2 regions of the Amycolatopsis solani genome follow, and region 1 is predicted to be linked to the other one. Evidence: riboswitches for the same ligand, from Rfam matches in the RefSeq annotation. Region 1 holds a riboswitch; the other holds the start of a gene.
The links. Region 1 has a riboswitch for S-adenosylmethionine ahead of SD460_RS33795 (aminotransferase class V-fold PLP-dependent enzyme). Riboswitches for the same ligand answer to the same signal wherever they lie in the genome.
Positions count from the first base shown of each region.

Region 2: linked by a shared signal. The riboswitch ahead of thrC (threonine synthase) and the one ahead of SD460_RS33795 (aminotransferase class V-fold PLP-dependent enzyme) in region 1 are both predicted to bind S-adenosylmethionine.

Region 1 is NZ_JAWQJT010000003.1:127,923-132,550, reverse strand. Features, by position in the region: gene SD460_RS33805 (potassium/proton antiporter) at 1-539, shown strand, start outside; gene SD460_RS33800 (M23 family metallopeptidase) at 672-1,322, shown strand; SAM riboswitch class IV at 1,396-1,510, shown strand; gene SD460_RS33795 (aminotransferase class V-fold PLP-dependent enzyme) at 1,550-2,908, shown strand; gene SD460_RS33790 (hypothetical protein) at 2,925-3,539, shown strand; gene lspA (signal peptidase II) at 3,617-4,210, shown strand; gene SD460_RS33780 (RluA family pseudouridine synthase) at 4,207-4,628, shown strand, end outside.
Region 2 is NZ_JAWQJT010000001.1:4,180,178-4,184,805, reverse strand. Features, by position in the region: gene SD460_RS19325 (VOC family protein) at 1-259, opposite strand, end outside; gene SD460_RS19320 (DMT family transporter) at 283-1,146, opposite strand; gene rpsT (30S ribosomal protein S20) at 1,494-1,754, shown strand; gene holA (DNA polymerase III subunit delta) at 1,812-2,792, opposite strand; SAM riboswitch class I at 2,939-3,072, shown strand; gene thrC (threonine synthase) at 3,086-4,351, shown strand; gene SD460_RS19300 (ComEC/Rec2 family competence protein) at 4,389-4,628, opposite strand, start outside.

The DNA of each region.
Region 1 (4,628 bases):
CGATGCTGCCGTTCCGGCTGCCGTGGCGGGAACAGGCGTTCCTGTCGTGGGCCGGGCTGCGCGGCGCGGTGCCGATCGTGCTCGCGATGATCCCGCTGTCGCAGGGGGTGCCGGGCGCCCAGCGGCTGGTCGACGCGGTGTTCGTGCTGGTCATCGTGCTGACGCTGCTGCAGGGCGCGACGCTCGGCCCGCTCGCGCGCTGGCTGGGGCTGGCGAAGAAGTCCGAGGCGCACGAGATCGAGGTCGACTCGGCGCCGCTGGACGAGCTCGGCGCCGAGCTGCTGCAGGTGCGCATCCAGCCCGGGTCGAAGCTGCACGGCGTGTACCTGTCCGAGCTGCGCCTGCCGGTCGGGGCGACGGTCAGCCTGGTCGTGCGCGAAGGCGCGAGCTTCACCCCGCAGAAGACCAGCCGCCTGCAGGAGCACGACCAGCTGCTGGTGGTCACGACGTCGGTGGTGCGCGACGCCGTCGAACGCCGGCTGCGCGCGGTCGACCGGGCCGGGCGCCTGGCCCGCTGGCGGGGCGAGTCGGGTCACTGACGGGGCCGGCTCGCTGATCGCGTACTCCAGAGCGCCTCACAAAAATCTCACTTGATCTTCCCTCTCTGCCCCTTTTGGCTTAATGTGCGCTCATTCGAATGGGTGAACACCTGAGCCAAAGGGGCACACAGGGTGACGAAACTGCGTCGAGCGGCCGTGGCCGCCACGATCACCGCCGCTCTCGGACTGCTCGGCGCGCCGGCCGCGACCGCCGCAGTGGCCCCGTTCCCGGCGCTCGCCCTGCCGTTCAAGGCGGGCCAGCAGGTCTACTCGGCCGGCATCCACTCCGACGACGGCAGCACCGGCGTGAAGAACGCCATCGACTTCAGCCCCGCCGACCGCACGGTGCGCGCGCCGCTCGCCGGCACCGTCCACCTCCAGCACTGCGCCGGCGGCGACTGGGTGACCATCGACCACGCGGGCGGCTGGCGGACTGGCTACTACCACATGGAGGGCATCGCGGTCACCGACGGTGAGCACGTCGAGCCCGGCGCGGTGCTCGGTTCGACCGGCAACGCGCTCCCGTGCGGCGGCTCCAGCACGGGCGCCCACGTCCACTTCACGCTCTGGACCCTCCCGGACGCCCCGGCGGCGAACTGGGACGGCGTCGCGTTCGGCGCGGTCTCGACCACCCTCGCCACCGCGTATGGCGAGCCGGTGGACGGCAAATCCCTGGGCGGCTGGCGGTTCACGGCGGGCGCCGAGCAGTACCAGGGCACCGCGACGCACCTCGCGGACGACGCCGTGACGCAGCTGCCGGGGCGGTTCCGCGCCAAACTGTGACGTTGTGAGCGGCGTCTCAGAATGTGAGCCGGGGGTTGGCCGCACGACGCGTTGTCGGTTACCTTCTGTGCCAGGTCATGAGTGCCAGCGCTAAGCCCCGGCTTGCTGGCCGGCAACCCTCCTACCGCGGTGGGGTGCCCCGGGTGAAGACCGGGCCGGTCGCGTCCCGCGACGGGCAAGCGCGGGCCCCTCGCCGGGGTCCCCCGGACCGCCGAGGAGGCACCCCGATGACCCTCGCCATCGACCGCACCAGCGTCGCCGATCGCCGCACGACGCCCGTCGAAACCCCTGCCCCGCAAGGCATCCCCACCGTCGCCGGCGCGTCGCTGCGGGTCCCGCTCGTCACCGGCGGGACGGTCGGCTACGCCAACCTCGACCACGCGGCGAGCGCCCCCTGCCTCGACGCCGTCCGCGCGAAGGTCGACGAGTTCCTGCCCTGGTACGCCAGCGTCCACCGCGGGGCCGGCTTCGCTTCCCAGGTCTCCACCAAGCTCTACGAGCGCACCCGCGACGTGCTGCGCCGGTTCGTGGACGCCCGCCGGACCGACACCGTCGTGTTCACCCGCAACACCACCGATTCCTTCAACCTGCTCGCCCGCAGCCTGCCGCGCAACACCACGGTCGTCGTCTTCGACACCGAGCACCACGCCGCGCTGCTGCCGTGGCAGGGCCCGAACGTCCGGCGGATCCCGACCCCGCGCACGCGCCTCGCGGCAGTGTCCGCTGTGGACGAAGCACTGGCGGATTCCCCGCAGGGGCCCCGGCTCGTGGTCGTCACCGGCGCGTCCAACGTGACCGGCGAGCTGCTCCCGGTGGCCGAAATCGCCGCCGTGGCGCGGAAGCACGGTGCCCGCATCGCCCTCGACGCCGCGCAACTGGCGCCGCACCGCCGGATCTCGATCCGGGAGCTGGACGTCGACTACGTCGCCATCTCCGGTCACAAGCTCTACGCGCCCTTCGGTGCGGGCGCGCTGATCGGCCGCGCCGACTGGCTGCGCGCCGCGCGCCCGTACCTCGCCGGCGGCGGGGCGACCAAGCTCGTCACCGAAGACGCCGTCGTCTGGAACAGCGGGCCGGAGCGCCACGAAGCCGGTTCGCCCAACACCGTCGGCGTGTACGCGCTCGGCGTCGCGTGCGAGACCCTGTCCCGCGACTGGGACGCCGTCGTCGCGCACGAACAGGCCCTGCTCGCCCGGCTGCGCAAGGGGCTCGAAAGCATCCCGGGCTGCGCCGAACTGCGCCTGTTCGACGCGCCGGTCGACCGCGTCGGCACCGTCAGCTTCACCGTCGCCGGCTTCGACCCGGGCTGGCTCGCGGCGGTGCTGTCGGCCGAGTACGGCATCGGCGTGCGCGACGGCGCCTTCTGCGCCCACATCGCGGCCAAGCGCCTCATCGCCGTCGCCGGCGGCGAGGGGCAGCAGGCGATCCGCGTCAGCCTCGGCCTGGGCAGCACCGATGAGCACGTCGACCGCGTGCTGCTGGCGCTGCGCCGGATCGTCGCGCGCGGGGCGGACTGGGAGTACGCGAAGGTGGACGGCCGCTGGGCCCCGGTCGGCGACCCGCGGGAGCTCCCGCCCTTCTGCTGAGCGCTAGCCTGGCCCGATGGGGAGAGGACCGCGCTACTGGTTTCCGCTGGCCCTGCTGGGATTCGCGCTGATCGGCATGGCGGCGGTGCGGCTGCTGCTGGGCCGGAGCCCGGCCGAGGGCGACTCCGTGAACTACTCCTTCGGCCCGCTGGAGCAGCAACTCGGCACCGGCGGCGTCGGCGGCACGGGCTACCCGGCGCCGCAGTTCCTGACCCAGGACACCTACTACGCGGCGGGCGCGGGCCTGCCCGACGGGCCGGCCTGGCTCGTCGCGCTCGGCGTCGTCCTCGCCGGCACCGCGGTCTGGTACTGGTTCGCGCTGCGGCCCGCCCGCACCGGGCGGTTCGTGCTCGCCGCGGTCGCCGCGCTGCTCGCCGTCCCGCTGCTCGACCTGGTCGGGTCCTGGCAGTTCCGGCTCGGGGACGGGCTGCGCGGCCCGCTGCTGGCCACCCTCGGCCTGCTGGTGCTCGCCGCGTATGAGCGCAGCCGGGTCGTCCTGGGCGCCGCCGCGGGCTTCGCGGTGCTCGCCGTCGTGCTTTCGGCGGACCTCGTCGGCGTGCTGCTGTCGGCGATCCTGCTGCTCGCCGCCGCCTTCGCCGTTCTGCTCCGGCACCGCCGCGACACCGCCTGACCAGCGCCGTGGACAATGGACCGGTGAGCACCGAGCCCAGCCGTTCCGAACCCGACACCGCCGCGCCCGAAGAAGCGGTGCCAGACCAGGCGGCCGACGCCCTGGAGAACCCCGAGGTCCCGGCGAAACCGCTGCTGCCCAAGCGGCGGGTCGGCTGGGTGTTCGCGATCGCCGTCGTGTTCTGGGCGATCGACCTGGTGACGAAGAACCTGGTCACCGCCAACCTGGAGGGCAAGGAGCCGGTCAAGATCCTCGGCGGGCTCATCTACCTGCAGGTGATCCGCAACCCCGGCGCCGCGTTCTCGATGGCCACCGGCATGACGTGGGTGCTCGCGCTGGTCGCGCTCGCCGTCGTCATCGCGATCATCTGGCTGTCGCGGCGGCTGCGCTCGATCGGCTGGGCGATCGGCCTCGGGCTCGTGCTCGCCGGCGCCACCGGCAACCTGACCGACCGCATCTTCCGCGCGCCCGGCGGCCTGCAGGGCCACGTCGTCGACTTCATCTCGGCGTTCGCCCCGAACGGCAAGGGCTTCGCGATCTTCAACATCGCCGACTCGGCGATCTGCGTCGGCGGCGCGCTCATCGTGCTGCTGTCCCTGCTGGGCAAGGACTACGACGGCACGTCGACCAAGGACAAGAAGAAGGTCACCGGGCCGGAGGAGCAGGCGTGAGCTCGCGGATGCTCCCGGTGCCCGACGGGCTCGACGGGATGCGGGTCGACGCCGGCCTCGCCAAGCTGCTCGGCCTGTCCCGCACGGTCGTCGCCGAGCTCGCCGAAGCCGGCGACGTGCTGCTCGACGGCCGTCCCGCGGGCAAGTCCGACCGGCTCTCCGGCGGCGGCCTGCTGGAGATCACGCTGCCGGAGCCGGCGAACCCCGTCGAGGTGGTCGCCGAGCCGGTCGAAGGCATGAAGATCCTGCACGACGACGACGACATCGTGGTGATCTCGAAGCCGGTCGGCGTCGCGGTGCACCCGAGCCCGGGCTGGACCGGCCCGACCGTCGTCGGCGGCCTCGCCGCGGCCGGCCTGCGCATCGCGACGTCGGGCGCGGCCGAGCGCCAGGGCGTCGTGCACCGGCTCGACGCGGG
Region 2 (4,628 bases), on a different contig from region 1:
CCCGCACCGGCTCGAGGCCCTTCGCCTTGAGGCCGGCCAGGGTGCCGGCGAGGTCGCGGACCTGCAGCCAGAGCACCAGGTCGGGCGACGAGCCCGCCTCGCCCGCGCCGGAGACCTCCAGGGAGCCGTGCCCGAGGAAGAACACGGTGCCGCCGGGGAACTCGCGCTCCACGGCCAGGCCGAGGGTGTCGCGGTAGAACGCGGTGGTCGCGGCGGCGTCGCGCGGGCGGACGATCAGCCTGCTCTTCAGGACTTCCATCGCACCATCCCTACCGGACGGGCTCAGGCGGCCGCAATCGCGGCGATGCCGGCCAGCACGATCACCGAGCCGGCCAGCCGCCGCACCGCGTCGCTCTCGCCCAGCACCAGCCACGCGGCGAGGCCGCCGAGCACGATGCTCAGCTCCCGGGCCGGCGCGACCAGGCTGACCGGCGCCATCGTGAGGGCGAACAGGACGAGGACGTAGGCGACCGGCGACAGCAGCCCGACCACGAACACCTCGCGGCGCTGCTCCCGCCAGATCCGCGCCACCTCGGCCCGGCCGGCCAGCGCGCCGGGCACGAGCATGACGCTCTGCAGGATCGAGCCGAGCCCGAAGTAGACGACCGGCGGCACGCCGAGCCCGGTCACCGAGTGCGCGTCCCAGAGCGTGTACCCGGCGATGACGGCGCCGGTCAGCAGGCCGTAGAAGATCCCCGCCCGGCGGCCGTGCGTCTCGCCGTCCTTGCGGCCGGTGCTGATCACCAGCACCCCGGCGATCACCAGGAACGCGCCGAGCAGGCCGAGCCACCCGGGTCGTTCGCCGAGCACCAGGACGGCCGCGAGCACCGACAGCAGCGGCCCGGTGCCCCGCGCGACGGGGTAGACGACGGAGAGGTCGCCGACGCGGTACCCGCGCTGCAGCACGACGCCGTAGGCGATGTGCAGCACCGACGTGACGACCGCGGCGAGCAGCCAGCTCCACTGTGGACGGTCGGCTTCGAAGACGAGCTGCACGGCGGTGATCGGCAGCAGCGCGACCGCGCTGACGGTGTAGTAGAGCCAGACGAACTGGGTGCCACCGGAGGAGATCCGCTTGGCGGCGAGGTTCCACGCGGCGTGCACGACGGCGGCGACGAGGACGAGGGACAAGGCGGTGGCGTTCACGGGACCCTTCGGGGTTTTCGCGCGCGCGAAAACCGGGTCCTCCAGGCTTTTGCCCCGTCAGATGAACGACCGGCCGTCCGGGCCCGCCGATGGTGCCGCTCGGACCAGACCCGCCCGGCCCTGGTTGTGTGGTGCGGTGGTGCGGTGTGGTGCGGCGTGCGCGGACCGGCGGCGGAACCCTAGGCACTGACCGCCGCCCAGCCTACTCCCGGCTCCGGACGTCCGCGGCCCGGCTGTTAAAGTGGTCGCTCGCTGCCCGTGCGGCATTCCGTCATGGAGGAAACCCGCTTTTCGCGGGGCCACTTCAGCGCGGCGGCGATCTCACCGAGTGAAGCAGGAGTTGCCCTATGGCCAACATCAAGTCGCAGATCAAGCGCATCACCACGAACGAGAAGGCGCGTCAGCGCAACCAGGCGATCCGGTCCTCGGTGAAGACCGCGATCCGCAAGGTCCGCGAAGCCGCCGACGCCGGCGACAAGGCCAAGGCTGCCGAGCTGCAGCGCGACGCCGCCCAGAAGCTGGACAAGGCCGTCTCGAAGGGCGTCATCCACGCCAACCAGGCCGCCAACAAGAAGTCCGCCCTGGCGAAGCGCGTCAACGCGCTCTGAGCTGGGTGATTTCTGGGAAGGCCCCGGCTCCGGCCGGGGCCTTCTTCGTGTCCGGGGTCAGCGGTCGCCCTTGGCCGCCGCGACTTCGAGGACAGCGCGTTCCAGCGCGTAGCCCGGGTCCGCCGCCATGCCTTTGACCTCGGCGTTCAGCCGCGCGACCACCCGCATCGCGGTGGCCAGGCCGTCCTGGTTCCACCCACGGGACTGGCCCTGCGCCTTGCGGACCTTCCACGGCGGCATGCCCAGCTCGCCCGCCAGCTGGTTCGGGTTGCCGCGCCCGGCACCCGAGACGCGCGCGATCGTGCGGACCGCGTCGGCCAGCGCGTCGGCCACCAGGACGTGCGGGACGCCCAGCTGCATCGCCCAGCGCAGCGACTCCAGCGCCGCCGAGCGGTCGCCGCCGACCGCCTTTTCGGCGACCGCGAACCCGGTCACGTCGGCGCGGCCGCGGTGGTACCGCCGGACCGCGTCGGCATCGACCGCCCCGCCCGTGTCGGCCACCAGCTGACTGGCCGCGGAGGAGAGTTCGCGCAGGTCGGAGCCCACGGCGTCGATCAGCGCGGCGACCCCGGCCGGGTCGATCTTGCCGCCCGCCCGCCGCACCTCGTGCCGCACGAACTGCTCGCGCTCGGCCGGCTTCGTCAGCTTCGGGCACTCCGTGATCTCGGCCCCGGCCTTCTTCAGCGACGCCGGGAGCGACTTGCCCGCCTTGCTGCGGCCGCCGCCGGTGTGGACGACGACGAGCACGACCCCGTCCGCCGGGTCCTTCAGGTAGGACGCCACGGCGTCGGCCAGCTCCTGCGAGATGTCCTGCGCCGATTCGAGGACGATCACGCGTCCTTCGCTGAACAGCGACGGGCTCACCAGTTCGGCCAGCTCAGGCGCTGTGAGATCGGACACCCGGACCCGGGTCAGCTCGGCCGTCGAGTCCATCGCGCGGGCGGCGGCCAGCGTGTCGCGGACGGCCCGCTCGATCAGCAGTTCTTCGTCACCCAGCACCAGGTGCAGCGGGGCCGGGGCGGTGGCTTGCGCGGTCACCCCCGAATCCTCTCACCCGCGCCGCGATGCGCCCGCTCCGGTGATGTCGGGCGGCCACCATGGCACGGTCCGAGCACGATGTCGTACGGTGTAGTCGAGGCAGCCCGCCCCGGGGAATCCCGGTGTGCGCGCCGACAAGTGAATACCGCTCATCCAGAGGGGCAGAGGGAACGGCCCGACGAAGCCCCGGCAACCGGCGTACAGCCTGTCATCCCGCGATCGCGGGGTAGCTGACGACCACGGTGCCAATTCCGGCCCGCTTCGGCGGGGCAGATGAGGAAAGGAACCTCGCGATGACCGCAACCCTCGGCACGACCTCCACCACCAAGACCCCGGACCTCGGTCCCGCCGTCGAACTGGTGTCGAAGGAAGAGGGTCACCGGCAGCCGCTCGCCCCCGAATTCGTCTCCGCCGAAGACTTCTCGCCGCTCGAGGTCGCCTACGACTTCGGCCGCGTCCGCCGCGAAGACATCGAGGCCGGCCCCAAGAACATCTGGCGCTACAAGAAACTCCTCCCGGTTCCGTCCAACGTCGAAGAGATCCCGAACACCGAGCCGGGCGCGACCCGCCTGGTCCGCGCGGACCGCCTCGCCAAGGAACTCGGCCTCAAGCGCTTGTGGGTCAAGGACGACACGGGCAACCCGACCCACTCGTTCAAGGACCGCGTCGTCGCCGTCGCGCTGGCCGCGGCCCGCGAGTTCGGGTTCGAGGTGCTCGCGTGTCCCTCGACCGGCAACCTGGCCAACGCGACGGCCGCCGCCGCGGCCCGCGCCGGCTGGCGGTCGGTCGTGCTGATCCCGAAGAGCCTCGAGCGCGCCAAGATCCTCACCACCGCCGTGTACGACGGCGACCTCGTCGCGGTCGACGGCAACTACGACGACGTCAACCGCCTCGCCACCGAACTGGCCGGCGAGCACCCGAAGTGGGCGTTCGTGAACGTGAACGTCCGGCCGTACTACTCGGAAGGCTCGAAGACGCTGGCCTTCGAGGTCGCCGAGCAGCTCGGCTGGCGCATCCCGCCGCAGATCGTCGTGCCGATCGCCTCCGGTTCGCAGTTGACCAAGGTGGACAAGGGTTTCCGCGAGCTGGGCCAGCTCGGTCTCGTGGACGCCAGCCCGTACAAGGTGTTCGGCGCGCAGGCCACCGGCTGCTCGCCGGTGTCGGCCGCGTTCCGGGCCGGCCACGACGTCGTCCAGCCGGTGAAGCCGGACACCATCGCCCGCTCACTGGCGATCGGCAACCCGGCCGACGGCCCCTACGTGCTCGACGTCGTCAACCGCAGCGGTGGCGCGATCGAGGACGTCACCGACGAAGAGGTCGTCGAGGGCATCCGCCTGCTGGCCCGCACCGAGGGCATCTTCACCGAGACGGCCGGCGGCGTCACCGTCGCCACGGCGAAGAAGCTGATCGAGACGGGCAAGCTCGACCCGGACGCCGAGACCGTCCTGCTGATCACCGGCGACGGCCTCAAGACCCTCGACGCGATCGAGAACCACGTGGGCCCGAAGGCGATCGTGCCCCCGTCGGCCGCCGCCGTGAACGAGGCGCTCGGCTACTGACGTCCGCCCGGGGCGGGCCGCGTGGCGCGCCCCGGGTTCAGCGGCGCGGCGGCCCGCGGGGCTCGCCCCGGCGCGCCACCGCCGGCCCGGCCGTGTCCGTCACGACCGCCGTGTCGCCGTCCACGTCGGTTCGGGTGACCAGCGCACCGAGCGCCGTCAGGGTGTCCACTGTGGACTTGTTCGGATGGCCGTAGGTGTTGCCGGCACCCACGCTGACCAAGGCCACCCGCGGCGCCACCGCCGCGAGGAAAGACGGCAGCGAGTAACGCGAACCGTG